Regions from separate parts of the Bacillus sp. N5-665 genome, predicted to be linked through region 1. Evidence: riboswitches for the same ligand, from Rfam matches in the RefSeq annotation. Region 1 holds a riboswitch; each other region holds the start of a gene.
The links. Region 1 has a riboswitch for S-adenosylmethionine ahead of metI (cystathionine gamma-synthase/O-acetylhomoserine thiolyase). Riboswitches for the same ligand answer to the same signal wherever they lie in the genome.
Positions count from the first base shown of each region.

Region 2: another riboswitch for S-adenosylmethionine. It lies ahead of MNO09_RS23840 (YezD family protein); the one in region 1 lies ahead of metI (cystathionine gamma-synthase/O-acetylhomoserine thiolyase).
Region 3: another riboswitch for S-adenosylmethionine. It lies ahead of MNO09_RS29155 (methionine ABC transporter ATP-binding protein); the one in region 1 lies ahead of metI (cystathionine gamma-synthase/O-acetylhomoserine thiolyase).

Region 1 is NZ_CP093325.1:1,178,002-1,182,955, reverse strand. It holds gene metH (methionine synthase) at 1-61, opposite strand, end outside; gene MNO09_RS08500 (bifunctional homocysteine S-methyltransferase/methylenetetrahydrofolate reductase) at 61-1,893, opposite strand; SAM riboswitch class I at 1,964-2,073, opposite strand; SAM riboswitch class I at 2,277-2,386, shown strand; gene metI (cystathionine gamma-synthase/O-acetylhomoserine thiolyase) at 2,629-3,741, shown strand; gene metC (cystathionine beta-lyase) at 3,738-4,901, shown strand.
Region 2 is NZ_CP093325.1:4,147,602-4,152,555, reverse strand. It holds gene lysA (diaminopimelate decarboxylase) at 147-1,463, shown strand; SAM riboswitch class I at 1,580-1,688, shown strand; gene MNO09_RS23840 (YezD family protein) at 1,761-1,904, shown strand; gene MNO09_RS23835 (phosphoadenylyl-sulfate reductase) at 1,991-2,695, shown strand; gene sat (sulfate adenylyltransferase) at 2,734-3,870, shown strand; gene cysC (adenylyl-sulfate kinase) at 3,883-4,494, shown strand; gene MNO09_RS23820 (nitrite/sulfite reductase) at 4,641-4,954, shown strand, end outside.
Region 3 is NZ_CP093325.1:5,186,015-5,190,968, forward strand. It holds gene MNO09_RS29150 (methionine ABC transporter permease) at 1-647, opposite strand, end outside; gene MNO09_RS29155 (methionine ABC transporter ATP-binding protein) at 637-1,656, opposite strand; SAM riboswitch class I at 1,780-1,885, opposite strand; gene MNO09_RS29160 (cysteine hydrolase family protein) at 2,126-2,689, shown strand; gene MNO09_RS29165 (hypothetical protein) at 2,934-3,071, opposite strand; gene pruA (L-glutamate gamma-semialdehyde dehydrogenase) at 3,265-4,812, opposite strand.

The DNA.
Region 1 (4,954 bases):
TTCCCATTGCACCATCTAATATTAAGATATTATTTTGTAATTTTTCTTCTATACATTTCATCAGTTAATACCTTCTTTCACTTCTTGCTTTTCTCTCACATATTTAACAAGATGTTCTGTAATTTCATATTTTAGAAATGGTGTAATAAGATAAATGCCGTTAAAATATTTCATCGCCACATCGATCAATTCTTGTGAAATGCGAATCCCTTCCTCAATTGCTGCCTCTTTCGTTTCATGTCCATCCATTCTCTCCCTTATTTCTTCAGGTAGAGTAATACCCGGCACCTCAAAATGAAGGAAATCTGCATTCCTTTTACTTATTAATGGCATAATCCCAATAAAAATAGGTTGTTCCAAATGCTTTGTCGCTTCATACACTTCTTCAATTAACGCGATATCATAAATTGGCTGAGTTAAGAAATATTCCGCTCCAGCATCTATTTTCCGTTCCATCCGCTTAACCGCTGCTTTTAAATGTCTTACATGCGGATTAAACGCACCTCCCACTGAAAACCTTGTTGCTGGACCTATTGATTTCCCTAAAATCGAGCGTCCGTCGTTCATTTCTTTAATCATTTTAATGAGCTCAATAGAGGACAAATCATATACAGAAGTGGCACCTGGAAAATCACCAACGCGTGCTGGATCACCAGTTAAAGCTAACACTTCTTCCATACCTAACGCCGATAAGCCTAATAAATGAGACTGTAGTCCAATGACGTTATGATCTCTACACGTTAAATGCGTCAATACCGGAATATCGTGCTTCGTTAATAATGCCCCCATTGCCATATTCGAGATGCGAGGCGATGCTAATGAATTATCTGCTAGAGTAATAGCATCTGCACCAGCTCTTTTCAATGCTCTTGCTCCTTCAAAAAATCGCTGCGTATCTAATGTTTTCGGTGGATCTAATTCCACTACTACTGTCGTTTGTTTTTTTGCTTTCTCTGCTAATGTGACATGAGCTTTTGAACGTTTCTCGTGTGTATGAACTACTTTCGGTCTTTGAATCGTATCCTTTTCTATTACAGGTGTAACATTTGCAATTGCACGTTTCATACTTTCAATATGTTCTGGAGTCGTGCCACAACAACCACCTAATAACCGAATACCTTGCTCAATAAATTTCGGTGTCATCGCTTCGAAATAAGCTGGACTTCCCTCATATACGTAACGTCCCTCCACATAATTTGGGAGACCTGCATTCGGATATGCTGACAAGTACCCATTTTGCGGAATCGATATCATTTTAAAAGCTTCCGTCATGTGAAGTGGCCCTAGTTGACAGTTCAATCCAACAACATTTGCACCGTAATCTAAAAGCTGTTTTAATATTTCATTTACATCATTTCCATTTTGAGTTGTACCTGCCTCATGCAATGCTAATTGAGCTACAATTGGAATATTCGTTTGTTTTCGTAACACCTGAACAGCATGAAGTAATTCAAACTCATCATAGAAAGTCTCTAATAGCAGTCCATCAACCTGTTCTTCTAGTAATGCACTTGCCTGCTCAAGTAGCATAAATTCTCGCTCCATATCAGTTGTTGTAACAGCTCCGATATGTTTCATGCCACCAATTGTTCCTAAAATTGCATTTCTCTCTGTCACAGATGCTTTCGCCAATTTTACTGCCGCTCTATTAATTTCAGTAACTTGATTTTCTAAACCATACATACGTAATTTCGCTTCATTTGCTCCGTACGTATTTGTTTGAATTACATCAGCCCCAGCAGCTACATATTGCTTATGAATCGATATAATTAAATCCGGATCAGATATATTTAATTCTTCAAAACTACTTTGCAAGCCATGTGAATGTAATAACGTTCCAACCGCGCCATCACCTATTACAATTCCTTTTGATAATAAATCTAGTAATTTCACAAATCTCCCTCATTTCCATCAATATAAAAACCCCCTCTTCACTTTGAAGAGGGGGACATAATCAATCCTCCTCTTATCATGCAAAACATTCGTTTTGCAGGTATTAGCACCGTTTCAAACATTTTGTTTGAAGGTTGCCGGGTTTCACAGGGCCTTTCCCTCCACCGCTCTCAATAAGAGTTTGTCTTTATTATTTTATTTATGTAGCTAAAAGGAAATACGTTCCCCTTTTAACAATGTTTGTTAATTTTTTAATAAATTTAGCATGCACAAATGCAAAAGTCAATGACACTTGCGGAAAAATAAAAATTATTTAAAATAAAGTTGCAATTCAATTATCTTTTGTTGTAAAGTTAAAAACATAATAAAATTTCATACGAACATTCTTATCTAGAGAGGTAGAGGGACTGGCCCTATGACGCCTCAGCAACCATTAACATTTGTTAATAAGGTGCTAATTCCAGCAAATTGTGAAAGATTTGACAGATGAGAAGAAGACTCTATTCAAACCGAAAGCCTTCTTCTTTAGAAGGCTTTTTTTATTTTACCCCGCATTAACGGGCAGTAAGATTCCCAACTCAAAATTCAGCTAGAACAAAGAAGTTAGGTGGGAATCGACTGCCCGTAAAAGCCCGATTGGTGAGGACTGATAATCAGTGGGGAATGCCCCCCTCACTGATTAAAGTTTCACTTTACATTCACTTAATTGTTAATTTAAAAAGGAGGAATTTTCACATGTCAACTATTGAAACAAAACTAGCACAAATCGGAAACCGGAGCGAAACTACAACAGGAACTGTTAACCCACCTGTTTATTTTTCAACTGCTTATCGTCACGAAGGAATTGGTAACTCTACTGGCTTTGACTATTCACGAACTGGCAATCCAACTCGTGGTCTTTTAGAGCAGGCAATCGCAGACTTAGAATATGGTGAACAAGGTTATGCCTGTAGTTCAGGGATGGCAGCTGTTCTCCTCGTCCTCTCCCTATTCCGTTCTGGAGACGAACTTATTGTATCCGAAGATTTATACGGGGGCACTTATCGATTATTTTCTGAGCATGAAAAAAAGTGGAACGTTCGATGTAGATACGTAAATACACAATCTATTAAACAAATTGAGCAAGCTATCACAACTGAAACGAAGGCTATTTTCATAGAAACTCCAACTAATCCGTTAATGCAAGTTACCGATATTGCCGCTGTCGCAACCGTAGCCAAAAGACACGGACTACTTCTTATTGTAGACAACACATTCTATACGCCTTATATACAGCAGCCATTAACAGAAGGTGCCGACATTGTACTTCATAGCGCAACGAAATATTTAGGGGGACATAACGATGTCCTAAGCGGACTTGTCGTTGCAAGAGGAAAGGAACTTTGTGAGGAAATCGCTCATTATCATAATGCCTCTGGTGCGGTCTTAAGTCCATTTGACTCATGGCTATTAATTCGTGGTATGAAAACGTTAGCGCTTCGCATGAGACAACATGAAGAAAATGCAAAAGCAGTTGTTGCTTATTTAAATGATGAAGACGGGGTGACAGATGTATTTTATCCTGGAAGAGGCGGCATGATCTCATTTCGTCTGAAAGATGAAACATGGATTAATCCATTCTTACAATCTTTATCCTTAATTACATTTGCTGAAAGTCTTGGTGGTGTTGAAAGTTTAATGACGTATCCAGCAACGCAAACACATGCTGATATTCCTGAAGAAATCAGAACAGCAAACGGTGTATGTAATCGTCTTCTGCGATTTTCCGTTGGCATTGAAAATAGTAACGATTTAATTCAAGACTTAAAGCAAGCCATTAAACTTGTAAAAGAAGGTATAAGAATATGAGTTATTCTATAGATACACTCTTACTGCACAACCAATATAAACATGACTCGCAAACAGGAGCTGTTAACGTTCCCATCTATAATACATCAACATTCCACCAGTTTGATGTAGATACGTTCGGAAAATATGACTATAGTCGCTCTGGTAATCCAACTCGTGAAGCTCTTGAAGATATCATTGCTTTATTAGAAGGAGGAACAAAGGGGTTTGCCTTCGCATCAGGAATTGCAGCGATTTCTACTGCATTCCTCCTTCTTTCACAAGGCGATCACGTACTCATTTCAGAGGACGTATACGGAGGCACTTATCGAATTATAACTGAAGTGCTCTCCCGTTACGGTGTGTCACATACATTTGTTGATATGACCAATTTAGAAGAAATAAAGCAAAAAATTAAGCCAAATACAAAACTCTTTTATGTGGAAACACCCTCTAATCCACTTTTAAAAGTGACAGATATTCGTGCTGTTTCTAAACTTGCAAAATCTATTGACGCCCTTACTTTTGTTGATAATACATTTTTGACACCACTATTCCAGAAACCACTTGATCTTGGCGCCGATGTCGTTCTTCATAGTGCCACAAAATTCATTGCCGGTCATAGTGATGTTACTGCCGGATTAGCCGTTGTAAAAGATGCCGAACTCGCTCAAAAACTTGGATTTTTACAAAATGCATTTGGCGCTATTTTAGGTCCTCAAGATTGTTCTCTCGTACTTCGCGGTCTAAAAACATTGCATGTACGTCTTGAGCATTCAGCTGCAAACGCCAATAAAATTGCACATTATTTACAAGAGCACGCTAAAGTTAAAAATGTCTATTATCCTGGCTTACAAACACATCTTGGATTTGATATTCAACAATCTCAAGCTACATCAGCTGGAGCTGTCCTATCTTTCACTTTACAATCAGAAGACGCACTCCGCCAATTTTTATCAAAAGTAAAATTACCTGTCTTTGCAGTTAGTTTAGGAGCTGTCGAATCGATTCTTTCCTACCCAGCTAAAATGTCACATGCAGCACTGTCGCAAGAAGCTCGTGATGAAAGAGGGATTTCTAATTCATTACTTCGGTTATCCGTCGGCCTTGAAAATGTTGACGATTTAATATCCGATTTTGAAAATGCCCTTTCTTATGTAGAAGAACCTGTAAATGCATAGAACGAACAGAAGATATGAAATTAAGTTTTCATATCTTCTTTTTTATGCCGTTA
Region 2 (4,954 bases), 2.5 Mb from region 1:
ACTCGTTTATTTTTTCAATATATATTTTTCCTAATAAGAAACGCGTGTGAACATTGTTCCGCGCGTTTTTTGTCTATCTAAAAGCGTGCTGCAATGAATAGAAGATTGGGGTTATGAGTTTTAGAGGAAATAAGGGAGGAATTCAAATGTATTTACACGGCACAAGCCGAATCAATGGGCAAGGACACTTAGAAATTGGAGGGTGCGATACGACGCAGCTAGCAAAACAATACGGAACACCACTTTATGTATACGATGAAGAGTCTATTCGAGGAAAGTGCCGCGCGTTTCATCGTGCGTTTAAAGAAAGTGGTTTCTCTTATCAAGTAGCATATGCAAGCAAGGCGTTCTTGTGCATGGAGATGTGCCGAGTAGCTCGTGAAGAGAATATGTCATTAGATGTTGTTTCTGGTGGGGAATTATATACTGCGCTTCAAGCGGGATTTCCAGCATCTCGTATTCATTTTCACGGCAATAATAAAACAGAAGAAGAAATCGTGATGGCTCTGCAGGCAAATATTGGTTGTTTTGTCGTAGATAATTTCTTAGAATTAGAAATTTTGCATGATTTAGCAGTGCAACATGGGCAATTTGTGAACATATTAATCCGTGTAACGCCTGGAGTAGAGGCGCACACACATGAATATATTACAACAGGTCAAGATGATTCGAAATTTGGGTTTGGAGTTTCAAATGGTCAAGCGATGCAAGCAATTGAGCTTGCTTTACAAAAATCAAATTATAATGTGTTAGGAATTCATTCACATATCGGATCGCAAATATTTGAAACGGCTGGATTTGTTCGAGCGATTGAAGTTCTTCATCAATTTTTAGAACAGGTGAGAGAACGCGCGAACTATGTAGTAAAAGTATTAAATGTAGGCGGAGGATTCGGAATACGCTACACAGAGTCAGATACGCCATTAACTCTTGAGACATATGTGCGAGCTGTAACAAGTGCAGTGAGGGAACAATTTACAGTATGTAATTATCCCTTGCCAGAAATATGGGTTGAACCAGGCCGTAGTATTGTAGGTGATGCTGGAACGACAATTTATACAGTCGGATCTGTGAAAGACATTCCTGGTATTCGGAAATATGTATCAGTGGATGGTGGGATGACTGATAATTTAAGACCTGCTTTATATAACGCTCGTTATGAAGCGATGTTAGCAAATCGAGGGAATGATGAGAATGAGGAACTTGTTTCGATTGCTGGGAAGTGCTGTGAGAGTGGAGATATGTTAATTTGGGATATTACTCTACCGAAAGTTGCTTCTGCCGATTTACTAGCAATTTCTTGTACAGGGGCATACGGGTACTCGATGGCGAATAATTATAATCGGATTCGTAGACCAGCTGTCGTCTTCGCGAAAGGCGGCACATCACAAATTGTTGTAGAACGCGAAACATATGAAAATATTATTGGGAACGATCGCATACGTATTAAAGAACTTGTTTAAATAGAGAAAAGGAGTTGTTCGGATGGGCAATTCCTTTTTTGTAAAATAAAATAATTAAAATATATCGGAAAACTAGGATTGAAAAAAATCAGAATTGTGATAAAATACAAATACAAAGCTTATCAAGAGAAGCGGAGGGAACTGGCCCGAAGAAGCTCGGCAACCTGCTTATAGAAAGCAAGGTGCTAAATCCAGCAAAATGGAATCCATTTTGAAAGATAAGGTAAAATATATTACCGAACAGTCTTTTCGAAATGGGAAAGATTTTTTTTATGAATAAAAAGGGGGGCTGTTCGCGTGAGTGTACGGGAACATTTTGAGGAAGTATCTGAGAAAATTCAAGCGATGCTTGCTGATATGAAATATGGTTCAATTACAATTGTTGTGCAAGATGGGAAAGTCATTCAATTAGAGAAAAGTGAAAAGGTACGTTTAAAGTAAAAAGCGCTGACTAGAAAAACTAGAGGCGGTTTTAACCTATTATATTAGGTTAAAACCGTCTTTTTGCTTTTACAGGGGGAAAAAACATGTTGACGTATGAAACGTGGGAAGAAAATAATGTTCCATTTTCAGAAGAAGATGAAACGAAAGGCGCGCTATCAGTATTAAGTTGGGCTTATAAAGAATATAAAAGTGAAATTGTATATGCATGTAGCTTCGGAGTGGAAGGGATGGTATTACTGCATCTTATAAACCAAGTAAATCCATCTGCTAAAGTTGTATTTTTAGATACAAATGTTCATTTTCGAGAAACGTATGAATTAATTCAAAAAGTGCGGGAACGATTTCCTTCATTAAATATTATAGAAAAACAGCCGGAACTTGCACTTGATGAACAAGCGAAGTTGCATGGTGAGAAATTATGGGAAAGTAATCCGAACCTTTGTTGTAAAATTAGAAAAATTTTACCGTTAGAAAAATCATTAGCAGCGGAAAAAGCGTGGATTTCGGGCTTAAGGAGGGAACAATCAGAAACACGTAAGCATACAAAGTTTATAAATCAAGATCATCGTTTTCAATCGATTAAAGTTTGTCCACTCATTCATTGGACGTGGAAAGAAGTGTGGCGATATGTATACAAACATAGCTTGCCGTATAATCCGCTGCATGATGTTGGATATCCAAGTATTGGTTGTGAGAAGTGTACGTTACCTGTAGGTGAGGGTGGAGATTCGAGAGATGGTAGGTGGTCTGGAAAAGTGAAAACAGAATGTGGTCTTCATTACCAATAAGATGAATTTGAAAATAAAGCTAAGAGAGGGTATAGAAAATGAGTATAAGAAACGAATTAGTAAACCGTATAGAGGAGACTTACGACGTATCGCAAATCGAAAAAGAAATTGAACTAGACAACATTGCGTTAAGTGATTTAGAGCTATTAGCGACAGGGGGATATAGCCCACTTACTGGTTTTTTAGGAAAGAAAGATTATGATTCGGTCGTAGAAACGCTTCGCTTAGCAAACGGGAGTGTATGGAGTATACCGATTACATTACCAGTAACAGAAGAAGTAGCAGAGAGTCTGAAAGCTGGAGAGGAAGTAAAACTTGTTAACGCTGAAAATGTATATGGTGTCATTCAAATAGAAGATATTTTTGTGCCTGACAAGGAAAAAGAAGCGTTACTTGTGTATAAAACGACGGATGAGGCTCATCCAGGAGTGAAAAAATTATATGAACGACCGAACTTTTATGTCGGGGGAGCTATTATTCTTACAAAACGCTTTGAAAATAATCCGTTTCCTTCTTATCATTTAGATCCAATTGAAACGAGAGAAGAATTTAAAAAGCGTGGTTGGAAAACAGTGGTTGGATTTCAAACGAGAAATCCGGTACATCGTGCCCATGAATACATTCAAAAATCTGCCCTGGAAATTGTAGATGGTCTCTTTTTAAATCCGCTCGTTGGGGAAACGAAGTCGGACGATATTCCTGCTGATGTAAGGATGGAAAGCTATGAAGTATTACTTCAAAACTATTATCCGAAAGATCGTGTCTTTTTAGGTGTATTTCCTGCAGCAATGCGTTACGCAGGACCGAGGGAAGCGATATTCCATGCATTAGTCAGAAAGAATTTTGGATGCACTCACTTTATCGTAGGGCGCGATCATGCAGGAGTAGGAGATTATTACGGGACTTATGAAGCACAAGAAATTTTTACAAACTTTACAGTGGAAGAGTTAGGGATTACACCGTTATTTTTTGAACATAGTTTTTACTGCACGAAATGTGAAGCGATGGCTTCGACGAAAACATGCCCACACGGAAAAGAGGATCATGTCATTTTATCAGGTACGAAAGTAAGAGAACTATTAAGAAACGGTGAGGTTCCGCCGAGTACATTTAGTCGTAAAGAAGTAGTGGAAGTGCTAATTAAAGGTTTGAAAAAAGAAGTAGTAACCGAATAGGGAGAGAATGACATGGATACGAATATTACTTGGCATACAGCATCTGTTTCAAAAGATGAGAGAAGAGTAAGAAATGGGCATCATAGTTTTGTAGTTTGGTTTACTGGTCTATCAGCTTCAGGTAAATCTACGGTGGCGAACGCGGTTGCTCGTAAACTATTTGAAAAGAATATTGGAAACTATGTACTAGATGGAGATAATGTACGCCACGGTTTAAATAAAGACTTAGGTTTTTCTGAAAGTGATCGTATGGAAAATATAAGACGGATTGGTGAAGTGGCGAAGCTATTTGTAGATCAAGGTACTGTTGTTCTTACAGCGTTTATTTCACCGTTTCGAGTAGACCGAAAACAAGTTAGAGATCTATTAGCGGCAGATGAGTTTATAGAAGTGTTTGTAAAATGTCCAATTGAAGAGTGTGAAAAACGTGATCCAAAAGGGTTATACAAAAAGGCAAGACAGGGTGATATTAAAGAGTTTACTGGTGTTGATTCACCGTATGAAGAGCCAGAGAAGGCAGAGTTAATTGTAGAAACGCACAAGTATTCTATTGAAGAATGTGCAGAACAAATCGTGAAGTACTTACAAGAGCGTGGTTTTACCCCGCTATTTGCCGGGCAGTAAAACTCCCATCTCGAAATTTGGCTAGGGCAAAGAAGTTAGGTGGGAGATGAACTGCCCGTAAATGCCCGATTGGTTCAACTAATAATCAGTGGGGGATGAACACTTCCCACTGATTAAAGTTTCACTTTATATAGGGGGATTAAAAAATGAGTTATGAAAAAGTATGGGCTAACAATGAAAAATTAAATCAGACTGAGAAAAATAAATTAAAAAAAGATGGATTGGAAATTTTTAATGATATTCCTTACTATGCGGAGAATGGATTCGAATCTATTCCGAAAGAAGAGTGGGACGCATTCAAATGGGCAGGGTTGTATTTACAACGTCCCAAAGAAGCTGGTTATTTTATGATGCGTGTAAATATTCCATCAGGGATTATTACGAACGCGCAGGCAGAAGTGCTTGCTTCTATCGCTGAAGATTATGGGCGTGACGTAATAGATATTACGACAAGACAGGC
Region 3 (4,954 bases), 1.5 Mb from region 1:
ACTTTCGCAAAGTAGTTTCCTAAATTTTGAGCTACCTGTACAAGAATAATAAGTAAAACGACCGTTACGAACATAACTGATGTATCAAAACGTTGATAACCATATGTCATCGCTAAGTCACCAAGACCGCCACCACCGACAAGCCCAGCAACTGCAGAAAATTCAATTAAACCAACTGTCATAAACGTAACACCTAAAATCAATGGCGCTAACGCTTCTGGCACAAGGATTTCAAAAACAATTCTAATTGGTGAAGCCCCCATCGCTTGAGCTGCTTCAATGACTCCCTTTGGAACTGAAACAAGGTTTGTTTCAACCATTCTAGCAATACCGATTGATGCAACTAACGTCATCGGAAAGATTGCTGCTGCTGTTCCAATCGTCGTTCCGATAACACTTCTTGTTAGTGGGCTTAAAGCTACTAAGAAGATAATGAATGGAACCGGACGAATTGTGTTAATAATGATATTAAGAATAGAAAAGACCCATTTATTTTCTAAAAAGTTCCCTTTTCTCGTTACATATAATAGTAAACCTAGAGGTATACCAAGAATTGTAGCAAATATAAGGGTTACAATTACCATTAAGAGGGTATCCCCCGTCGCATCTACTATGCGGGGCCAAAATATACTCCAATCAACTCGCATGAGCTTCTACCTCCTTCAGCTGCACTTGTAGTCGTAGATGTTGTAATGCTTTTTGAATTTCTTTCTGCTCACCTTGCAGTTCTACAAGTAGATTTCCAAATAGCACATTTTGAAGTTCAATAATATTTCCGTACAGTACGTTTACATCGACGTTATAGTTTTTCGCGATATATGATAGTACCGGCTGCCCTGTCTCTTCACCAGTAAATGTTAAGCGATAAATTTGTCCACCATTTTGAATTTTCCCTAGAACACTTTCCGGTAAATGATCATTAATAATGGAGCGTACAAAGTTTTGAGTTGTCTTTGTTTTTGGTTGTGTGAAAACGTCAAACAGTTTTCCTTCTTCAATAACCTTTCCCTTCTCCATTACAGCTACACGGTGACAAATTTCTTTCACAACATGCATTTCATGTGTAATGAGTAGAATCGTTACATTGTATTCTCGATTTACTTTCTTTAATAAGTTCAGAATCTCTGTCGTTGTTTCTGGATCTAAAGCTGATGTTGCCTCATCACATATAAGAATGTCTGGCGATGTTGCAAGTGCTCTAGCAATGCCAACACGTTGCTTTTGACCACCTGATAGTTGCTCTGGATAATAGTTTGCTTTATCTTCTAATCCTACAAACTTCAGCAGTTCATTTACTCTTTCTTTTATCTCATTCTTTGGTACTTTCGCTAACTTTAATGGGTATGCAATATTCCCAAACACTGTTCTTGAATTAAATAAATTAAAACTTTGAAAAATCATCCCGATTCTTTGTCTTAGCTTTCGTAATTCTTTCGTCGATAGTGATGTAATATCTTTATCATCTATTGAAATCGTTCCTGCCGTTGGTTTCTCTAACATATTTACTAGGCGTAATAACGTACTCTTTCCAGCGCCACTAAAACCGATGATACCGAAAATTTCGCCCTTCTCAACTGATAACGTTACATCCTCCACCGCATGAACAGATTGCCCACCTGATTCATATACTTTACTTACATTGTTAAAAGAAATCATTTTCTTCCCTCCTATATGCTGTAAAAACTTGAAGTAGAGCTTTCGAGGTAAAATAAAAAGTGCTCTCCTTCTTATCAACCGTAAAGATAAGAAGGAGAGCACTTATATGTACTCGTTCACATCTTCTCATCTTCCAAGCCTTTCATAGGCTTGCTGGAGTTAGCACGGTATTAAAAAACCCGTTGCTGAGGTATCGTAGGGCCAGTCCCTCCACCTCTCTGGATAAGAATGTATCGATTTAATTGTCGTTTAATTAATTCTCATTATAGAACTCAGAATAATAAGAGTCAATACATTTTTTAGAAAAATATTAATTATCCCTCTATTAAAATTTTCAAATAAAAAATCACATACAATAATGATTTTTAAAGTTATGTTAAATTCTCCTCCTTCATATTTTTTAAAAGGAGAATCCTTTCTATAAATTGAATACCATTATTTGAATATGAAATCGGAGGAAGATAAATATATGAAAACAGCTCTTTTACTCGTTGATATTCAAAATGATTATTTTCCACATGGAAAGATGGAATTGCGTAATCCAGTAGAAGCAAGCCAATATGCTAGTCAGCTGCTACAACTCTTTAGAACGAAAAACGAACCTATTTTTCATATCCAACATGTAGCAATAAAAGATGACGCTACTTTTTTCCTACCCAATACAGAAGGTGTACATATTCATGAAAGCGTACGTCCACTTAGAGAAGAAACCGTTATACTCAAACATTATCCAAATAGTTTTCGCGAAACTGATCTTCTAGAACAATTACAACGTTTAGACATTGAGCACGTCATCATATGCGGGATGATGACTCATATGTGTATTGATGCTACCGTAAGGGCTGCTTTTGATTTCGGCTTTCCATGTACCGTTATACATGATGCTTGTGCTACAAAAGATCTTTCTTTTAAGAATGCTACTATACCGGCCGTTTATATTCATAACACAATTTTGGCTAGTTTAAATGGAGTATATGCAACTGTAATGAGTACAGAGGAGTTTTTGGCTACAAAAAAACACTCCCTTCAGTGAGCAAAACCGAAAAGAGTGTTTCTTGTCAAACCATAGATTTTCTTTCAAATTGTATTATACAGGAAATTCTTAAAATGAATACTAAAAAATATGACTAATAAGTCAACTTTTCTCGTTGTTTTGTTTCTATTTACATGTTTATCCCGATATTAATAGGGTTTAGCTAGTTCTAAGTACCGAATAGTAATATATGGTACTTAGAACTGGTTTCTCCTATCAAAAACGTAACATATTATTTATCTGTTTATTTTTGCTTCTTTTTCAAATACTCCGCACGCAATTTTTCAATTTGCTGCTTTTTATCAAATTTGGCAGGCGTCTGTTTTTCATGAAACTTTGCCACGGCTACCTGACTTTTGTAATCCAATTGATATTTTCCCACTTTGTTCACCTACTTTTCTTGTCTTTAAAGAGAATCTATTCAACAAATATAGTATACCTTATTTACTGAAGTAAACCTTATTACTTTATTAGTTTTTCTACTCATATCTATCTTGATCCAAATATAGAAACTTTTTCAAAAAAAAAAAAAAAAAGAGATCTTCGCAGACTGCGAAGATCTCTTCTACTATTTCTTATAAAGTTTCAGAAGTAGTTTTTGCTTGCATGTGAAGTGCTAAGTAGTCAGGGCCACCAGCTTTAGAGTCTGTACCAGACATGTTAAAGCCACCGAATGGTTGGTAACCTACGATTGCACCAGTACATCCACGGTTGAAGTATAAGTTACCCACGTGGAATTCTTCACGTGCTTTTTCAATATGGTCACGGTTGTTAGTAACAACAGCACCTGTTAAACCGTATTCTGTATTGTTTGCAATTGCAAGTGCATGATCAAAGTCTTTTGCTTTACAGAATGCTACTACTGGTCCGAAGATTTCTTCTTTCATTAAGCGAGCATCTTCTGCAACGTCAGCAACGATTGTTGGTTGGATGAACCAGCCTTTAGAATCGTCTCCTTCGCCACCTGTTAAGATTCTACCTTCTTCTTTACCAATTGCAACATAGCTCATTACTTTATCGAATGCAGCTTGGTCATTAACAGGACCCATGTTTGTACCTAATACAGCTGGGTTAGCAACTGTTAATTCTTTCGTTAATTCAACAGCACGATTTAATACGTGATCGTATACATCTTCATGGATTACTGCACGAGAACATGCAGAACATTTTTGTCCTGAGAATCCGAATGCTGATGCAACGATAGATTTAGCTGCTAATTCAAGATCTGCTTCTTTATCAACAACGATTGTATCTTTACCACCCATTTCAGCGATAACGCGTTTTAACCAAATTTGGCCTGGGTTTACTTTCGCTGCGCGCTCATAAATACGGATACCTACATCACGAGATCCAGTGAAGCTCACGAAACGTGTACGAGGGTGATCTACTAAGTAGTCACCAACTTCAGAACCATTACCTGGAACGAAGTTTACTACGCCAGCCGGTAAGCCAGCTTCTTCTAATACTTCCATGAATTTCGCTGCTACTACAGGAGTTGTACTAGCTGGTTTTAGTAATACTGTGTTACCAGAAACTAAAGCAGCTGTTGTCATACCTGCCATAATTGCGAATGGGAAGTTCCAAGGAGAAATGATAACACCTACTCCTAATGGAATGTAAGAGAAACGATTATATTCAATTGGACGGCTTTCTACTGGAATACCGTCTTTTAATTTTAACATTTGACGACCATAATATTCCATAAAGTCGATTGCTTCTGCTGTATCAGCATCTGCCTCATTCCATGGTTTACCTGCTTCTTTTACAAGAATAGCAGAGAATTCATGTTTTCTGCGACGAACGATTGCTGCAGCACGGAATAAAATGTCTGCACGCATTTCTGGCTTTGATTTTCTCCAAGTTTGGAATGTTTCATCCGCTACTTGCATTGCTTTTTCAGCTAACTCACGGCTTGCTTTTGAAACGCGACCAACAAGTTCCTCTTTATTTGCAGGGTTTACAGAAACAATTTTGTCTTCTGTAGTGATTTTTTCTCCCCCAATAATTAATGGATAGTCTTGTCCAAGATAAGATTCTACTTTCTTTAAACCTTCTTCAAACGCTAATTTGTTAGCCTCCACTGAAAAATCTGTAAATGGCTCATGTTTGTATGCTACTACCATTTTTTTAGCCTCCCCTTAGAAAAACGTTTACATTTTACAACATTATTCTACACGATAATTTAGATTTATTCAAATATTCCTAGACTTATATTTTAAAAATTAATAAATTTTTAAAATATAATAAAAAAATAGAGTTATACAA